Regions from separate parts of the Mesorhizobium sp. USDA 4413 genome, predicted to be linked through region 3. Evidence: predicted binding sites of a transcription regulator. Region 3 holds the regulator's gene; each other region holds the start of a gene.
The links. The regulator LexA, encoded in region 3, represses DNA repair genes until DNA is damaged. The targets are predictions, from matches to a motif close to TGTTCNNNNTGTGTTCNG.

Region 1: ACVMIM_RS14030 (PA0069 family radical SAM protein) is a predicted target of LexA. The motif match lies at 3,316-3,333, and genes of this name have one in related genera.
Region 2: uvrA (excinuclease ABC subunit UvrA) is a predicted target of LexA. The motif match lies at 3,684-3,701, and genes of this name have one in related genera.

Annotation. Positions count from the first base shown of each region.
Region 1 covers NZ_JBVPRP010000001.1:2,929,218-2,935,624, reverse strand. The annotation lists gene ACVMIM_RS14060 (S49 family peptidase) at 1-409, shown strand, start outside; gene ACVMIM_RS14055 (membrane protein) at 492-677, shown strand; gene ACVMIM_RS14050 (4-(cytidine 5'-diphospho)-2-C-methyl-D-erythritol kinase) at 703-1,596, shown strand; gene moaB (molybdenum cofactor biosynthesis protein B) at 1,583-2,140, shown strand; gene ACVMIM_RS14040 (GFA family protein) at 2,237-2,689, shown strand; gene ACVMIM_RS14035 (glycosyltransferase) at 2,756-3,259, opposite strand; gene ACVMIM_RS14030 (PA0069 family radical SAM protein) at 3,408-4,562, shown strand; gene ACVMIM_RS14025 (ribonuclease HII) at 4,758-5,453, shown strand; gene ACVMIM_RS14020 (F0F1 ATP synthase subunit B) at 5,831-6,322, opposite strand; gene ACVMIM_RS14015 (F0F1 ATP synthase subunit B) at 6,334-6,407, opposite strand, start outside.
Region 2 covers NZ_JBVPRP010000001.1:4,512,551-4,518,957, forward strand. The annotation lists gene ACVMIM_RS22100 (DUF2306 domain-containing protein) at 112-561, opposite strand; gene ACVMIM_RS22105 (single-stranded DNA-binding protein) at 542-1,063, opposite strand; gene ACVMIM_RS22110 (ArsR/SmtB family transcription factor) at 1,300-1,614, shown strand; gene ACVMIM_RS22115 (SRPBCC family protein) at 1,611-2,087, shown strand; gene ACVMIM_RS22120 (ATP-dependent Clp protease proteolytic subunit) at 2,104-2,706, shown strand; gene ACVMIM_RS22125 (hypothetical protein) at 2,783-3,061, shown strand; gene uvrA (excinuclease ABC subunit UvrA) at 3,863-6,407, shown strand, end outside.
Region 3 covers NZ_JBVPRP010000001.1:4,410,729-4,417,135, forward strand. The annotation lists gene ACVMIM_RS21540 (peptidyl-prolyl cis-trans isomerase) at 1-722, shown strand, start outside; gene trpD (anthranilate phosphoribosyltransferase) at 719-1,729, shown strand; gene trpC (indole-3-glycerol phosphate synthase TrpC) at 1,734-2,546, shown strand; gene moaC (cyclic pyranopterin monophosphate synthase MoaC) at 2,548-3,024, shown strand; gene ACVMIM_RS21560 (molybdopterin molybdotransferase MoeA) at 3,024-4,229, shown strand; gene lexA (transcriptional repressor LexA) at 4,346-5,086, shown strand; gene ACVMIM_RS21570 (ComEC/Rec2 family competence protein) at 5,080-6,407, opposite strand, start outside.

The sequences.
Region 1 (6,407 bases), 1.5 Mb from region 3:
CGGCCAGAACAAGGCCGTGCTCGATCCGTTCAAGCCCGAGAAGAAGGAGGATGTGGAGCGGCTGAAGGCGCTGCAGCTCGAAGTGCACGAGACCTTCATCGAGCTCGTCAAGGAACGGCGCGGCAGCAAGCTCAAGGACGACCCGGACCTGTTCACCGGCCTGTTCTGGACCGCCAAGCGGGGCCTCGAGCTCGGCCTTGTCGATGCGCTGGGCGATATGCGCAGCGTGCTCAAGACCCGTTTCGGCGACAAGACGCAGCTCAAGCTGATCACCGCGCCGCGCGGGCTGTTTGGCCGTTTCGGCCTGTTCGGGTCGCGCTTCTCGGCGCCCGATATCGCCGCTGCCGCCGCAAACGGCGTGCTCGATGCGGCGGAAGAGCGCGCATTGTGGGCACGCTTCGGGCTTTGAAAAAGCCATGATTGCGTCTAGCATGGCCGCTTGACCGACCCATCCGGCCGGCCTTGCCGCGAGACCGCGGGAGGAGTTTGAGATGCCGCAGATCATTTTCTTCATTGTTATCGGCGCCGCCGCTTACTTCGGCTACCGCGCTTTCGTGCGCGAGGCCGAACGCGTAACAGCCAAGATCCGGCGCACCGAGAAACAGGCGGCGAACGGCACGATGGGAACGCTGGTCAAGGATCCGAAGACCGGCGAATACCGTCTCGCTAAGGACTGAAGCCATCTCGCCAGCAGCCGACATTCTGGAGCCCGGCACAGAAGTCCGGACATGGCTTGCGCCGGCCAAGATCAATCTGGCGCTGCATGTCACCGGACGGCGCGCCGACGGCTACCATCTCATTGACAGCCTTGCCGTTTTCGCCCGCTTCGGCGACCGGCTCGAGATCGGACCGGCCGGGCATGACGAATTCTCCGTATCCGGACGTTATGCCGCCGGCCTGCCGCTCGACGACGGCAATCTGGTTGTGAAGGCACGCGATGCCTTGCGCCGGGAGGCCGGCGCGCGACATGCGCCGCCGGTCGCCATCAGGCTAGAGAAGAACCTGCCGATCGCGTCCGGCGTCGGCGGCGGCTCCAGCGACGCGGCGGCCGCGCTCAACGGCCTGGCGCAGCTCTGGAAGCTCGACATCGACGACATTTCGCTGGCGCGGATCGGGCTTTCGCTCGGCGCCGATCTGCCAATGTGCCTGAAGTCAAAGCCGCTGATCGCACGCGGTATCGGCGATGACGTGTCGCCGCTCTCCGCATTTCCGGCGCTCGGCCTCGTCCTGGTCAATCCGGGCGTCGCCGTCTCGACACCGGACGTGTTCAAGGCGCTCTCCAGCCGCGACAACGAGATACTGCCGCCGCTGCCGAAGCGCCTCGACTTCCACGCCGTCCGCAACTGGCTGGAGACGACGCGCAACGACCTCGAAGCTGCCGCCCGTTTGATCGAACCTGCGATCGGTGAGGCGCTCAAGGCGCTCAAACGCGCCGACGCCGCGTTCACGCGCATGTCGGGCTCCGGCGCCACCTGCTTCGGCCTGTTCGAGACCGGCAATGTCGCCAAGCGCGCGGCGGTCGCGATCCGTGCCCGCCATCCCGACTGGTTCGTCGCTGCGACACGCAGCATGGAGGTGGGCGATGGCGAAGCTTGACGAGAGCCGGCCCTTCATCCCGGTGCGCATCGCGGTGCTGACCGTCTCCGACACGCGCAGCCTTGCCGACGACAAGTCCGGCCAGACGTTGGCTGACCGCATCACGGACGCCGGCCATGTGCTTGCCGCACGCGATATCGTGACCGACGACCGCGACGAGATACGCGACAAGGTGCTCGGCTGGTCGAAGGACGAAGGTATCGACGTCGTCATCACCACCGGCGGCACCGGCTTCACCGGCCGCGACGTGACGCCGGAGGCGCTGGAGCCGATCTTCGAAAAACGGATGGACGGCTTTTCCGAAGTCTTCCACCGCATCTCCTACGACAAGATCGGCACCTCGACGATCCAGAGTCGGGCGACCGGCGGCGTCGTCAACGCCACCTTCGTCTTCGTGCTGCCGGGCTCGCCCGGCGCCTGCAGGGACGCCTGGGACGGCATCATCAAGGCGCAGCTCGACTACCGGCACATGCCCTGCAACTTCGTCGAGATCATCCCGCGGCTTGACGAGCATCTTCGGCGCGGCGGCAAGCCGGCCTCGTAACCGCAGGCAAAGCCCCCAACCGGCTTCCGGTTCGCAGGCGGGAATACCACTGGCGCCTGCGAGCAGCCATTTCGAGGACGGCGCCGGCAAAGTACCTTGTGCTGCGAACAAGGGAGGATCCGCCTGACCGTTCACAGCGGCGGCTGCCATTGCGGCAATATCCGCCTGAGTTTCTCCACCGCGCTCGATCCGGCCGCGCTGGAAATCCGCGCCTGCCAATGCTCCTTCTGCACTCGGCATGGCTCGCGCGCGGCGGCCGATCCGAACGGCAGGTTGGTGGTTTCGGTCTCGGACGGGGATCGACTGCAGGTCTACCGCTTTGGCCTGCGCACCGCCGACTATCTCGTCTGCCGCGACTGCGGCGTCTATGTCGCGGCAATCGCTGGCGAAGGTGACGCCGCCAGGGCGATCGTCATCGTCAACGCGCTTGACGAGCGCGAACGGTTCTGTCGCGAGCCGATCGCTGTCCGTTTCGATGCCGAAACACGCGAGCAACGCCTGGCCAGGCGCCGCAGCGCCTGGATGCCGGTTGAAATTCAACGGATTTGACGGGGGGATTTGACGGGCAGGGACAGCGCTTTCTTTCTTCTCCGTTGTGGGAGAAGGAAGCTGGCATCACTTCGGCGGCGCCACCCAGATTTCGGCGTTTAACCGCCTGGTCGCCAGGCCGCGCGCCAGGGCTTCGGCGCTGCGCGCGCTCTTTGCCAGAGCCGAAGCCTGCCGCTTGCTGATGACGAGGCCTTCGGCCAGCGCACGGTTGCCCGAAAAGATCCGAGCCAGGAAAGGCGCGCGATCGGCGCGGGCGCGCGAAAATCGCGCCGGCATGGTCTGTCTCGCCGTGTGGGCGACGACCTCGTCGATCCAGCCTTCGGCTAGCCGGGCACCGGGTTCCAGCAACAGCAGCCAATCGCCCTTGGCTTGGCCGATGCCCATGGCGATCCCGCCGGTCACATAATGACAGCCGGCATGCTCGGCCACCGGATGCGTCTGGTCGGTCGAGCCTTGATCGCAGACGATCACGTCGCGGACCACGCCTTCGACCGCGCCACCGACCAGCGAGGCGAGCGTACGGGCGAGCCCCTCCTCGTCGTTCTTGGTTTCGATGACAACGCTGAGCATTTTTAGCCGAATAGCGGAAAGTGCGGCGATGCGCCAGTTGCGGCTCCAAGCGAAAAAGTTCTTGCTTTGTTCTCATCGGCAAAATAGGAATAGTTTCATGAACAGAGCGATTCGAAAGCCTGCCGACAGTCCCTGGGAGAGGGCGAAAATGGAACAGATCGTGCGCGCCGACATTGCCGCTTTCGGAGCAGGAAGAGCCGAGATGGCGAACGCGATGATCGAGCAGAGCGGCATGCGGGTGCGGCCCGACCGCAATCGCGGCCGCTCGGCCGGCATCAACCCGTCCGGCCGATTCGAGCCGGTCAGCCGGCATGTGTTCGACGACGGCTGGAACTCACTGGAGGAACTGCCGCCGTTCAAGACGGAAGTGCAAGTCGAAAAGCCGCGCACCATCATCACGCGCAACGAGTCGCCCGACATCTCCTTCGACCGTTCGATCAATCCCTATCGCGGCTGCGAGCATGGCTGCGTCTACTGCTTTGCCAGGCCGACGCATGCCTTCATGGGCCTGTCGCCGGGACTCGATTTCGAATCGAAGCTGTTCGCCAAGCCGGATGCGGCGCGCATGCTGGACCGGGAATTGTCGAAGCCGGGCTATCAGCCGCGCACGATCGCCATCGGCACCAACACCGATCCCTACCAGCCGATCGAGAAGCAATATCGGATCATGCGAGAGATTCTGGAGGTGCTGGAGGCGCGCGGCCATCCGGTCGGTATCGTCACGAAGTCGGCGCTTGTCACGCGCGACATCGACATATTGTCGCGCATGGCCGAGCGCGGCCTCGCCAAGGTGGCGCTGTCGGTGACGACGATGGACCGGATGCTGGCGAGAACCATGGAGCCGCGCGCGTCGACGCCGACGAAGCGGCTGGAGGCGATCAGACAGCTTTCGGATGCCGGCGTTCCGGCATCGGTGATGGTGGCGCCGATCATCCCCGGTCTCAACGATCCGGAGATGGAGCGCATCCTCGATTCGGCCAGGGCCGCCGGCGCGCGTGAGGCCGGCTACGTCATCTTGCGCCTGCCGCTCGAGGTGGCGCCGATCTTCAAGGATTGGCTGTTGCGGCATTATCCGGACCGGTACCGGCATGTGATGTCGCTGATCCGGTCGATGCGCGACGGCAAGGATTACGATTCCGAGTGGGGCAAGCGCATGAAGGGCGCCGGTCCCTACGCCTGGCAGATCGGCCGGCGCTTCGAGATCGCCGCCAAGCGGCTCGGCCTCAATGTCGAGCGACGGCAGCTTCGCACCGACCAATTCGTCGCAGGCTCCGGCGCCGGCGAGCAGCTGATGTTGCTTTGACGCCTGCGCCGGCCATGACGACCGGCGCTAAGCAATTCCAGGCAAAGCGAATTTCCGTCTGGAATGGCAGCCCTTTCAAGAATTCCGTCCGGCCCTTGTCCCCCCGGCCGTGAGACGGTGCCTTCCCGGTCCGACGCCCCATCCGACCCGGAAGGACTTGCGGAGAATCGGAGCCGATGCGAACCTCGCCGCACCATGGCTCGCCCGCGTTCCGATTCTCCGCTTCTCTTTGAAATGGCCGAGAAGCCCGACTTCTCGATCGAGACCAAGGCGATAGCCGACGGGCTGTGGCCGGTCGCCGGCATGGACGAAGCAGGCCGCGGTCCGCTGGCGGGTCCGGTGGTGGCCGCCGCGGTGGTGCTCAATCCCGCCAATATTCCGGAAGGCCTCGACGATTCCAAACGCCTCACTCATTTGCAGCGCGAGGCGCTGTTCCTCAAGATCCTCGGCTCGGCGCTGAGTGTCTCGGTGGCCTCGATCAGCGCCGAAGGCATCGACAACAGCAACATCCTGAAGGCAAGCCTCGAAGCGATGCGCCGCGCCGCTGCGGGCCTCTCGCTGCAACCGAAGCTCGCCTTGGCCGACGGCCGCGACGTTCCGCCCGGTCTCGCCTGCGAAGGCCGGGCGCTCATCAAGGGGGACCAGCGCTCGCAATCGATCGCCGCCGCCTCGATCGTTGCCAAGGTGATGCGCGACCGCATGATGTGCGGCTGCGGCGGACATCACGAGCATTACGGCTTCGAGGTGCACATGGGCTATGCGACGGTCCGGCACCGTACCGCGATCGAGACGCATGGGCCGGTGGCAAGGCTGCACCGGGCCTCCTTCGCGCCTTTCAGGCTGGGTGGCGTTGAGGTGATTGAGGAAGAGACCCTCGTCGGACTGGAGTAAGGAGCCGGCGACGGGACGGGAAATTTCCCCCTTGTGGGGGAGATGTCCGACAGGACAGAGGAGGCGCTGTCCCGCCGGCTTAACAGGGCTTGGGTTCCTCGCCCCGCCAAAGGCGGGGAGAGGTGGCCGCGAAGCGGACGGAGAGGGGCTTCATAGGGCGCCCCCTCTCCGTCTCGGCTTCGCCGAGCCACCTCTCCCCACATTCGTGGGGCGAGGAACCTTGATCCTCCGGCGCCGTGATCCTTGGCGCCCCCTCTGCCCTGCCGGGCATCTCCCCCACAAGGGAAGATCAGCAGTTCAGGCGCCCCGCCTCTCCGACAACAAAAAAGCCGCCGGGTTGCCCAGGCGGCTTTTGATTTCGAAGCTTCGACGCAAGCTCAGTTCAGCTTGGCCTTCACGTCATTGAGCGCCGACTTGAACAGGTCGGCACCGGCCTTGGCATCGACCTTGGCGGCAAGCAGCGCACGGGCGGCTTCGACTGCGATGTCGACGGCTGAGGCGCGCACTTCGCTGACGGCCTCGCGCTCGGCCTGGCTGATCTTCTGCTCGGCAAGCGCGGTGCGCCGGGCGACATAGTCCTCGGTCTTCTTGGCCGCTTCGGACGCGAGCAGCTCAGCCTCGCGCTTGGCGGCGGCGACGATGTCGGCGGCCTCCTTCTCGGCTTCCTTGCGCTTCTGCTGATACTGGCCGAGCAGTTGCTGGGCCTCTTCGCGCAGGCGCCGTGCTTCCTCGAGCTCGCTGCTGATCTTGGCCGCGCGGGCGTCGAGCGACTTGGCGAGCATACCCGGCACCCTCAGATAGATGACGGCGCCGAGAAAGATGATCAGGGCGATGGTGGCCCAGAGCGTGGCGAGTGATGTGGCGTCCATAATTCCGCTCCTCACCGGCTCGCGGATTTGACCGCGGCCGCGATCTCGGTCTTGTCGGCCTTGCCGCCGACAAGCGCCTCGATGA
Region 2 (6,407 bases), 100 kb from region 3:
CGAAAATGGCGGGTTCCGAGAACCGGAGCGGAGCGTACTTGAAGTACGTGAGCACCGGAAGCGCAGGAAACCGGCATTTGCAGGCCGGCCTCACCTGAATATCAACACGCCCTACTGGCCGAACACGACGGCATGCATGACCCGGCCGGGGAGCAGCGTGGAGATGCCGGCGCCGACCAGCGCGAACAGATAGAGCTTGATCATGGTGCCGCGATGCGCTGCCACCTTATGGGTGTGCGCATACCATGCCGCCAGCGGCACCGTAACCAGCACCAGGATAGACAACAGATGGATCGGACTGAACGGACCGACGAGCCGTATCTGCTGGATCCAGAAACTCGAAATGGCGATGACCAGCATAAGCGCCACCCAAGCATAGCCCAGCACGCGGTGACGCGCAGTACCCTTCGGCAGCGCCAGCTGGGCGCCGCCGATGGCGAAAGCGGCAAAGGCCGCGAAGGCATGCCATGGAATGGAGGCGGCGCCGACAGAAGCGGTCCGAGCGACATCGCGCCTTCCCTCAAATGCCGTTTCGAGGCGCCTAGAACGGGATCTCGTCATCCAGCTCGCGCGACGGGCCGCCACCGCCGCCGCCTTTCGAACCACCGCCGCCGCCGCGACTGAAACCTTCATTCGGGCCGGACTGGCCGAAATCCGAACCGCGGCTGCCGCCGCCGGAATAATTGCCGACCTGGCCGCCGCCACCCTCGCCGCGCGCGTCGAGCATCTGCAATTCGCCACGGAATTTCTGCAGCACGATTTCGGTCGTGTAGCGGTCATTGCCGGTCTGGTCCTGCCATTTGCGGGTCTGCAACTGGCCCTCGACATAGACCTTCATGCCCTTCTTCAAATACTGCTCGGCCACCTTGGCAAGCTGGTCGTTGAAGATGACGACATTGTGCCACTCGGTCTTGTCCTTGCGCTCGCCGGTGTTCTTGTCGCGCCAGCTTTCCGATGTGGCGATGCGGATGTTGACGACCGGATCGCCGGAATTCAGGCGGCGGATTTCAGGGTCCGCCCCGAGATTGCCGACCAGAATGACCTTGTTGACGCTACCCGCCATCTTACTTCTCCGCGCTCATCCGAAACAAATTTTAAGTCGCTCACCTTACAGCCTCGGGGTCGCCCATGCCCGCAAAGGCTGGTTTTTCCCACAAGGTTTTTGTTCTCTTTTCGTTCTAATCTCGACCGCCTGTCCTGTCAAGGAATGTCAGCAAAGGCCGGGTTTGAACATGCATCCCGATATGGCGATCAAATAGAAGCTTGCCAAATCGATAAGTATCGACTTATGCTTCATCCATGATCGAAGCAGAGATTTTCCGGGCACTCGCCGACCCCACCCGTCGCGCCGTCTACGAGCGGCTGACCGCCAGCGAGATGAGCGTGAGTGAGCTGCGTGCCGGCATGAGCGTGTCGCAGCCGGCGGTCTCCCAGCATCTCGCCGTTCTGCGCGGCGCCGGCCTGGTGGTCGAGCGGCGCGCCGGCCGCAACGCCTACTACCGCGCCGATCCGCAAGGGCTCGATCCGTTGCTCGGCTGGATCGAACGCTACCGCGCCTTCTGGCCGGAACGCATCGAAAAGTTGAAGACGGTTCTGAAGGGAATGGACCAATGACGGCAACCGAAAACCCGACGGTCGACGAAGCGCCGCTCAGCTTCGAATGCGACCTTCCCGATCCGCCGGAAAAAGTCTGGCGAGCGCTGACCGAGCCGGAACTGCTCGCCGCCTGGATGATGCCGAACGACATCAAGGCGGAAGCAGGCCGCCGCTTCGCCTTTGCCGGACCGGATGCGCCGATCGAATGCGAGGTGATCGAGGCCGAGCCCGGCAGGCTGTTGCGCTACTCCTGGCGCGAGCGGCCCGGCGCCAAGGACGCGGACCGGCTTCCCGCCTTTGACAGCATCGTCACGTTCACGCTTGCCGGCACCGCCTCGGGCGGCACGCATCTTCGCATCGTGCATGACGGCTTCGTGCCCGTGGCGCAGCCGCTCGTCGCCGTCTCGGGCGCGGAATGCGGACTTTCGCTTGACGCGCGCAAGACCCCAACCGCCGCCAATGCGCCTTGCATGATGCTGCGCGCGGCCTGATCGAAAGGAATCCGTCATGAGCATTGCCAATCTGGTGCCGATGGTCATCGAGCAATCGAGCCGCGGCGAGCGCTCCTTCGACATCTTTTCGCGGTTGCTGCGCGAGCGCATCGTCTTCATTAACGGCGAGATCAACGACAACGTGTCGGCGCTGGTCTGCGCGCAGCTTCTGTCGTTGGAATCGGACAATCCCGACAAGGAGATCTCGCTCTACATCAACTCGCCCGGCGGCATGGTGACCAGCGGCTTCGCGATCTACGACACGATGCAATACGTCTCCTGCCCGGTGTCGACGGTCTGCATGGGCTTCGCCGCCTCGATGGGCTCCTTCCTGCTGATGGCCGGCACGCCAGGGCGACGCATCGCCTTGCCCAACACCAGGATCGTGCTGCATCAGCCGCTCGGCGGCTTCCAGGGCCAGGCCTCCGACATCCAGCGCCATGCCGAGGATATTGTGCGCACCAAGCAGCATATGACCGAGCTTTACGCCAAGCATTGCGGCCGAACCTACGAGGAAGTCGAGCGCACGCTCGACCGCGATTATTTCATGAGCGCCGCGGAAGCCAAGGACTGGGGCCTCGTCGACCACGTCTACGACACGCGCAAGAAAGCGGCCTGACTTCGCGAGGCAGACGCGCGGCAATTTGATCGCCGCGCGTCTGGCATCGCTCCAGCCGCGTCCTTATAGTCCGCGCATGACCAATCCGCTCCAACGCAGACAATTATGCGCTGTTCTCGCCGCGCTTGCCGCCGCGCTGGTGTCCGGCACCGCGCTTGCCGACAGCTCGACGCAGAAATTGCCAGGCGTCAGCGACGACTACCGCATCGCCAAGCCGGCGCCGCAGCCGGAACCGGACGACGCGCAGCCCGCCGGCGGCGACGGTTCGTTCAAGATCGGCAACACCGATGTCAGGATCGGTGGCAGCATAACGATCGACATGGCAACCGGCGGCATGAAGCTGCCGAACCACTGAAAACCCTTGCGTCGCTTGTTCGCAAGGCGAGCGCCTCACAAAATGCAAGCCCCATCCCTGCTGTGCAGACGGATGGGGCTTCATGGATCTTAAATCCAACTTTAGCCGGGGGTGGACTGCCGGCGTTCTGTTTCGGATGCAACGCGGCGCTCAGCCGACGATCCGACTATCGTCTCTGATTGTAGGGAATCGGCAAGTCACGGTTTGTCGGGCTGGCGTTTCAAGTCTGCCCTGGCACTTATGCCTGCCGCGGCTCCATCTCCGTGTGGAGCCTCAAGGGACTGTCCGGTGGCGTCATGCTCCGCTCCTGGGTCCGTTGCGACAATGTCGTTCGAAGCGCTAATCGCTATCACCTGCGGCGTCTCGCAGCCGCCAATTGGGCGGCGAGGCCATCGAAAGACGGCCGGCTTCGCTGACGGTTTTGAGACTGCTCCCGCAGGTCCGCGACGTCAACCGTCGACGGCCGGTTACCGAAAAATGTGATCGCCAGGAGATTACGTGAAGGTAAGCTGGATGGTGTGGATCAACGGGGCGGGATTGGCGGTACTGACTTCCACGACGCTCTTGCGACTGTTTCACAACCATTAGCGCGATTGTTTCCACAGGCGCTTTGTCAGGAGCGTGTTCGGCCTTTGTTCTTTCCGCTTGCCCGCTCGCGCGAAAGACGGTTAAACCCATGATCGGCTTCTTCCGTCGAGATTGTGGCGTCTCTCGACGCGGCGGCAAAACAACCTACATATGGGATGGCCGGGAAGAACCCGCCCAATCCAGCAAATTCCAGATCTGAGGCGGCGACCGGCGATGGCCGACCAAAAATACCTTTCCATTCGCGGGGCGCGCGAGCACAATCTCAAGAACGTCGATCTTGACCTGCCGCGCGACAGCCTGATCGTGATGACCGGGCTGTCGGGCTCCGGCAAGTCGTCGCTTGCCTTCGACACCATCTATGCCGAGGGCCAGCGCCGCTATGTCGAAAGCCTGTCGGCGTATGCCCGGCAGTTCCTTGAGATGATGCAGAAGCCCGACGTCGACCAGATCGACGGCCTATCGCCCGCCATTTCCATCGAGCAGAAGACCACCTCGCGAAACCCGCGCTCGACGGTCGGAACCGTCACCGAGATCTACGACTATATGCGCCTGCTCTTCGCGCGTGTCGGCACCCCCTATTCGCCGGCGACAGGCCTGCCGATCGAGAGCCAGACCGTTAGCCAGATGGTCGACCGCGTGCTGGCGCTGGAGGAAGGCACACGTCTCTACTTGCTCGCGCCGATCGTGCGCGGCCGCAAGGGTGAGTACCGCAAGGAACTCCTGGAGCTGCAGAAGAAGGGGTTCCAGCGCGTCAAGGTCGACGGCGTCTTCTACGAGATCGCCGACGTCCCGGCGCTGGACAAGAAGTACAAGCACGACATCGACGTCGTGGTCGACCGCATCGTCGTGCGCGGCGATCTGGCGACCCGGCTCGCGGACTCGATGGAGACCGCGCTGAAGCTCGCGGAAGGTCTTGCGGTCGCCGAGTTCGCCGACCGGCCGCTCGACGCCAGCCTGACCGGCGAAGACTCGGTCAACAAGTCGAAGAACGAGACGCATGAGCGCATCCTGTTCTCGGAGAAATTCGCCTGCCCGGTGTCCGGCTTCACCATTCCCGAGATCGAGCCCCGGCTGTTCTCCTTCAACAACCCGTTCGGCGCCTGTCCGACCTGCGACGGCCTCGGCAGCCAGCGTGCCATCGATCCCAACCTCGTGGTGCCGGACGAGAACGTCTCGCTGCGCGACGGCGCCATCAGCCCGTGGGCGAAGTCGACCTCGCCCTATTACGCGCAGACGCTCGAGGCGCTCGGCAAGGCCTATGGCTTCAAGCTCGGCGACAAGTTCAAGGATCTGAGCGCGGAGGCGAAAGAAGCCGTGCTGCATGGCACCGGCGAGCGCGAGATCACCTTCCAATATGACGACGGCTTGCGTTCCTACAAGACGACCAAGACCTTCGAGGGCGTCATCCCCAATCTCGACCGGCGCTGGAAGGAAACGGAATCGGCCTGGATGCGCGAGGAGATCGAACGCTTCATGTCGGCCACCCCCTGCCCCGCCTGCAACGGCTACCGCCTGAAGCCGGAAGCGCTGGCCGTGAAGATCGCCGGCAAGCATATCGGCGAGGTCACGGAATTGTCGATCCGCAAGGCCGACCAGTGGTTCACCGATCTGCCTTCACAGCTCAACGAGAAGCAGAACGAGATCGCGGTGCGCGTGCTCAAGGAAATCCGCGAGCGGCTGCGCTTCCTCAACGATGTCGGCCTCGACTATCTGACGCTGTCGCGCAACTCCGGCACGCTGTCGGGCGGCGAAAGCCAGCGCATCCGGCTCGCATCGCAGATCGGCTCAGGCCTCACCGGCGTGCTCTATGTGCTGGACGAGCCGTCGATCGGCCTGCACCAGCGCGACAATGCGCGCCTGCTCGATACGCTCAAGCACCTGCGCGACATCGGCAACACGGTGATCGTCGTCGAGCATGACGAGGACGCCATCCTGCATGCCGACTATGTCGTCGACATCGGCCCGGCCGCCGGCATCCATGGCGGCCAGATCATCGCGCAGGGCACGCCGCAGCAGATCATGGCCACGCCCGCTTCGATCACCGGCAAATATCTGTCGGGCGAACTCGAAGTGGCAACGCCGGCCGTGCGCCGCGAGGCGAAGAAGAACCGGCGAATAAAAGTCGTCGGGGCGCGCGGCAACAATCTGAAGAACGTCACGGCGGAGATTCCGCTCGGCACATTCACCTGCGTCACCGGGGTCTCCGGCGGCGGCAAGTCGACCTTCCTGATCGAGACGTTGTTCAAGGCGGCCTCGCGCCGCATCATGGGCTCGCGCGAGCATCCGGCCGAGCATGACCGTATCGAGGGGCTGGAGTTCCTGGACAAGGTCATCGACATCGACCAATCGCCGATCGGCCGCACCCCGCGCTCCAACCCGGCGACCTATACCGGTGCCTTCACGCCGATCCGCGACTGGTTCGCTGGGCTGCCCGAAGCCAAGGCGCGTGGCTACCAGCCGGGTCGCTTCTCCTTCAATGTCAAGGGCGGCCGCTGCGAGGCCTGCCAGGGCGACGGCGTGATCAAGATCGAGATGCACTTCCTGCCCGACGTCTACGTCACCTGCGACGTCTGCCACGGCAAGCGCTATAACCGCGAGACGCTGGACGTGCTGTTCAAGGGCAAGTCGATCGCCGACGTGCTCGACATGACGGTTGAGGAAGGCGTCGAGTTCTTCTCGGCGGTGCCTGGCGTCCGCGACAAGCTGGAGACGCTGAAGCAGGTCGGCCTCGGCTATATCCATATCGGTCAGCAGGCGA
Region 3 (6,407 bases):
ATGAGGACACCCGCGCCTCGGGCGCCTCGCTTGCCCAAGCCGCCGAGAAGCTGAAGCTCAAGGTTGTCACCATCGACGCCATCGACCGTACGGGCCAGCGGCCGGACGGCACGATTGTCAACGACCTGCCGGAATCGGCAACGCTGATCAAGTCGGTGTTCGCGGCCGAGCCCAACACCGAGAACGAGGGCCTGACCACCGCGGACAATGGCTTTGTCTTCTACGAGGTGCAGTCGATCACGCCGGCGCGCGACCGCACGCTGGACGAAGTCCGCAAGAAGGTCGTGGCCGACTGGACGGAGGCCGAGACCGACAAGCGGCTCGACGCGAAGGCTAAGGAACTGGAGAAGCGCCTCAAGGCCGGCACCACGCTCGACGTCATCGCCGGCGAGCTCAAGCTGGAGAAACAAACCAAGCGTGGCCTTAAGCGCGAAGCCGACGATGCCGATTTTGGCAAGGAGGGTGCTGCGGCGATGTTCGGCGTCGGAGAAGGCGGTACCGGTTTGATCCCCTCGCCCACCGGCGACGGCCAGATCCTGTTCAAGGTCGCCGAGGTCTTCGAGCCGGCAGGCGCCGACGGCAGCGCGGTGCCGGAAGACGCGCAGAAATCCTTCGGCGCCGGCATGTCCGACGACCTGCTCGACCAGCTGGTGGCGCAGCTGCAATCGCAATATGACGTTCGCATCGACCCGAACGCCGTTTCGCAAGCACAGACACGATGAGCGCGCTGAAGACACACATAGCCAAGGTTGCCACCGGCAGCGCGCTTTCCTTCGAGGAAGCGCGCGAGGCGTTCGACATCATCATGTCGGGCGACGCGACGCCCGGCCAGATCGGCGGCTTCCTGATGGCGCTGCGCGTGCGCGGCGAGACCGTGAGCGAGATATCCGGCGCGGTGGCGACGATGCGCGCCAAGATGCTGCGTGTCGAGGCGCCGCACGGCGCCATCGACATCGTCGGCACCGGCGGCGACAATTCGCACTCGGTCAACATCTCGACCGCTTCGGCCTTCGTCATCGCCGCCGCCGGGGTGCCGGTCGCCAAGCATGGCAATCGCGGCCTGTCCTCGCTGACGGGCTCCGCCGATGTGCTGACGGCGCTGGGCGTCAAGATCGATGTCTCGCCGGAAATGATCGGCCGCTGCATCCACGAAGCCGGCGTCGGCTTCATGTTCGCGCCGGCGCATCATCCGGCGATGAAGCATGTCGGGCCGACCCGCGTCGAGCTCGGCACCCGCACCATCTTCAACCTGCTCGGGCCGTTGTCGAACCCGGCCGGCGTCAGCCGTCAGATGGTGGGCGTCTTCCTGCCGGAGTGGATCATGCCGGTGGCCGAGACGCTGAAGGCGCTGGGCGCCGATCACGCCTGGGTCGTCCATGGCGACGGCTATGACGAGATCACCACGACGGGCGAAACCCAGGTGGCGGAGCTTGCCGGCGGCGAGATCCGCAGCTTCACCCTGACGCCGGAAGCCGTCGGGTTGAAGCGGCACAGCAAGGAAGAGCTGCGCGGCGGCGACGCGGCCTACAACGCCAAGGAATTGCGCGATATGCTGGGCGGAGCGGCCGGCGCCTATCGCGACACGGTGCTGATGAATGCCGGCGCCGGGCTGGTCGTGGCCGGCAAGGTGACGACTTTGGCCGACGGCATCACGGCGGCGGCGCAAGCGATCGACAGCGGCCGCGCGCTCGGCGTGCTGGACAAGCTGGTCGAGATTTCGAACGGATAAGGCCTTGTCGGACATCCTGCGCAAGATCGAAGCCTACAAGCGCGAAGAGATCGCCGCGGCGAAGCTCGCCGTGCCGTTCGCCGAGATCAAGGCGAAAGCCAGGGACGCGGAGCCGCCGCGCGGCTTCCTCGCGGCACTGGAAGCCAAGCGCCGGGCCGGCGGTTTCGCGCTGATCGCCGAGATAAAGAAGGCCAGCCCTTCCAAGGGCCTGATCCGCGCCGATTTCGATCCACCGGCGCTCGCTAGGGCCTATCAGAAAGGTGGCGCAGCCTGTCTTTCGGTGCTGACCGATGCGCCGTCTTTCCAGGGCGCTCCGGAATTTCTGACCAATGCGCGCAAGGCGGTGTCTCTGCCCGCGTTGCGTAAGGATTTTCTGTTCGACCCTTATCAGGTCTACGAGGCCCGCGCCTGGGGCGCGGACGCCATCCTGATCATCATGGCAAGCGTTGACGATGCCCTGGCGAGCGAATTGGAAGCGACCGCGTTCGAACTCGGGATGGACGCGCTGATCGAGGTGCATGACGAGGCCGAAACGGAGCGCGCGCTAAAATTGTCGTCGCGGCTGATCGGAATCAACAACCGCAATTTGCGGACCTTCGAGACCAGGCTTGAGACTTCCGAGCGGGTGGCGCCGATGGTGCCGGGCGGCTACCTGCTGGTCAGCGAAAGCGGCATCTTCACCCACGACGACTGCCTCAGGATGCAGAAGACCGGCATCGGCGCCTTCCTGGTCGGCGAGAGCCTGATGCGGCAGGCGGATGTGGCCGCGGCGACCGAGCTTCTGCTGACAGGCAAGGCGGCGGCTGAGGCCATCTGAGATGGCCCTCACCCATCTCGACGCCAAGGGCGAAGCCAACATGGTCGATGTCGGCGACAAGGCCGAGACAACACGCACCGCGATCGCCGAAGGCTTTGTCTCGATGCAGCCGGAAACGCTGGAGATAATTCTCGCCGGCGACGCCAAGAAGGGCGATGTGCTGGGCACAGCGCGCATCGCCGGCATCATGGCCGCGAAGAAGACGCATGAGCTGATCCCGCTTTGCCATCCGCTGCTTCTCACCAAAGTGGCCGTCGAGATCGAGCCGGACCGCGCGCTACCCGGCCTCAGGATCACCGCGCTTGCCCGCGTCACCGGCAAGACCGGCGTGGAGATGGAGGCGCTGACCGCCGCTTCGGTCGCCTGCCTCACCATCTACGACATGGCCAAGGCGGCGGACCGTGGCATGGTGATTTCCGGTATCCGGCTGGTCGAAAAGACCGGCGGCAAGTCGGGCGACTACAAGGCGGGTGCCTGATGGCCCTCGTTCTAGTCGCCGAAGCGCTCGAACGCTTGCTCGACGGCGCAGCACCTTTGCCGGGCGAGAGCGTTCCGCTGGCGGACGTGGCCGGGCGGGTTCTCGCCGAACCGGTTGTGGCGCTGCGCACCCAGCCGCCCTTCAACGCCTCGGCGATGGACGGCTACGCCGTACGCTCCGCCGACGTTGCTTCTGCGCCGGCGCAACTGGAGGTCATAGGCATGGCGCCCGCCGGGCGCGGCTTTTCCGGGACTGTCGGCGAAGGCCAGGCGGTGCGCATCTTCACCGGCGCGCCGCTGCCTGAAGGCGCGGACACCATCGTCATCCAGGAAAACGTCCGCGATCTCGGCAACCGCCAGATCGAGGTGACGGAGCCGACGGCCGAAGCACGCAATGTGCGCCGCCGCGGGCTCGACTTCGTCCAGGGCGACGTGGTGCTCGAAAAGGGCCGCGTGCTCGACGCGGCGGCCCTTTCGCTTGCAGCCTCGGCCAACCATCCCGCCTTGAATGTCGTGCGCCGGCCGCTGGTCGCGATCATCGCCACCGGCGATGAACTGTTGCCGCCGGGCAGCGCGCTCGGCCCCGATCAGATCATTTCATCCAACGCCTATGGCGTCGCCGCCGCCGCCCAGTCGGTCGGCGCGCGTGCGCTCGATCTCGGCATCGCCGCCGATCGTAAGGAAGCGATCGCGGCGCTGGTCCGGAAAGCAGTCGAGGCGAACGCCGATGTCATCGTCACGCTCGGCGGCGCCTCGGTCGGTGACCACGACCTGATCCATGACGTGCTGACCAGTGAAGGCATGCGGCTCGACTTCTGGAAGATCGCCATGCGCCCCGGCAAACCGCTGATGTTCGGCCGGCTTGGCAATGTCCGCTGCATCGGCCTGCCCGGCAACCCGGTGGCCAGCATCGTCTGCTCGCAGCTGTTCCTTAAGCCGCTGCTTGCCAGGCTCGGCGGCCGCGACCACAGGCAGGAGCTGCGAACGGCCCGGCTGGGCGCAGCGATGCAGGCCAACGATCTCAGGCAGGACTATGTGCGCGCCGTCATACGCGAGGACGCCGGCACGCTCGTCGCGACCCCGTTCGGCATCCAGGACTCCTCGATGCTCAGAACGCTCGCCGACGCCAACGGCCTGATCGTGCGCGAGCCCTTCGCGCCGGCAGCCGAGACCGGCGCCGAATGCAGCGTTCTGATGTTACGCTGAACAAATCGTCAACGAGTTCACTAAACTTTAAACGGTTGCGGAACACAACTGGAACAGATAGTGTTTGTTCTGGGTTTGTTTTTCTGATTCTGGTTTCAGAACCCGTGGGGGCCGCCATGCTGACGCGCAAACAACATGAACTTCTGATGTTCATCCACGAAAGGCTGAAGGAAAGCGGGATTCCGCCGTCTTTCGACGAGATGAAGGAAGCGCTCGACCTCGCCTCCAAGTCCGGCATCCACCGGCTGATCACGGCGCTGGAGGAACGCGGTTTCATTCGCCGGCTGCCGAACCGGGCGCGGGCGCTGGAAGTGCTGCGCCTGCCCGACTCGATCGCACCCGGCCTCAATGCGGCGAAGAAGTTTTCGCCAAGCGTCATCCAGGGCAGCCTGGGTCAGAACAATCTCAGCCGTCAGGTCAAGCCGGCTGCGCCCTCGCGCGCCCCGACGCCAAGCAACGACGACGATGCCGGCTCGGCCGTATCCATTCCGGTGATGGGCCGCATCGCCGCCGGTGTCCCGATCGACGCCATCCAGCACCAGACGCATTCGATCACGGTGCCGCCGGACATGATCGCCGGCGGCGAGCATTATGCGCTGGAGGTCAAAGGCGACTCGATGATCGAGGCCGGCATCTTCGACGGCGACACGGTCATCATCCGCAACGCCAACACGGCAAGCCCGGGCGAGATCGTGGTGGCGCTGGTCGATGATGAGGAAGCGACGCTCAAGCGCTTCCGCCGCAAGGGTGCCTCGATCGCGCTGGAAGCTGCCAACCCGGCCTACGAGACCCGCATCTTCGGACCGGATCGGGTGAAGGTGCAGGGCAAGCTCGTCGGGTTGATCCGCCGCTACTGATCCGGTTGCGAAGGTTTCGCATCCGTCCGCTGAGGCTTTTGATAAGGCGGCAGTCCTCTCGCCTCGCGGGTATACTTGCGCTGTTCGTGCCAAGGCCGGTACGGCTGCTCGACAGCATATTGGATGGCCGGTCGCGCGGTTGCCGATTGGGGATCGAAGAAGACGGCGGCGCTGCCGTCGCGCGCCAACTGCCGCTTGGTGACGACGAGCACGCGCGGATCGCGGCAGGGATTGTAGGCGGTGGCGTCGTTGATGACGACGAGGTCGGCAAAGCCGCAGGCCGGCCGGGCGCTGTCGCGGGTTTCAGCGAGTGCGACGATGGCGCCGGACGGATGCCGGCCGATGCAAAGATCACCCGTGCAGTAGAAGGGCGAGCCGGGCGGCAGATCGACGGGATCGACGATGTCCAGCGCATCTTTGGCGAACGTCTCCGGCGGCACGATTTCCTCGGCTTTCAGCGCCCGTTTCCAATTGTCGGTGGTGAACTCGTTGGCGCGTGCGCGACTGACGGCAAGCTCGCCACCGCCGATCGGCATCGCCACCAGATGCGCGTCCTCGGAAATGAGCACATCCGGCGTGCGGACATGCGGAATGGCCAGCAGCGCGGCAAGCGCGAAGGGAACGGCGGCAAGCCTCAGCCAGGTTGTGGCCATTGTCGCAATGACCAGCGCAATCGTCGCCAGCAGCACCGACTGGATCGAGATCAGCCCGACGGCGTCGACCGGTGAGCGTTCGGAGATCCATGCCGAAATGGCGATCATCGCCGTCAGTCCCTTGCCCATCACAAAGAGGAACGGGCCGTCGAAACCGAAGGGCATGGCCAGCGCGCTCAACACGGCAAACGGCATGACGATCAGTGACACGATCGGCATGACCGCCAGATTGGCGAGCAGACTGAGCGGCGACACGCGCTGGAAATGCCAAATCGCAAACAGCAATGTCGCGCTGCCCGCGATGAGCGACGTCACGGCGGCGCCGCCCACTCCAACCGCCAGTTTTCGCGACAGGAATCCCAGGAATGAACGCTTTGCCGGCGGCGCGATCGTTTTGCCGGCGCGATAGTCGGCAAAGCCGGCATAGGCGCCGACCAGGGCGGCGGTGGCGGCGAAGGACATCTGGAAACTCGGGCCGACCACCTCGTGCGGCGAGACGAGGATCACGGCGATTGCCGAGATCGCCAGGTTGCGCATCGTGAGCGCCGCACGGTCGAAGAGCACGGCGGCAAGCATCACGGCGAGCATGATGAAGCTTCGCTCGGCCGCCACCACGATGCCGGAGATGACGAGGTAAGCGGCGATCGAGATGAGCGCGATTCCGGCGG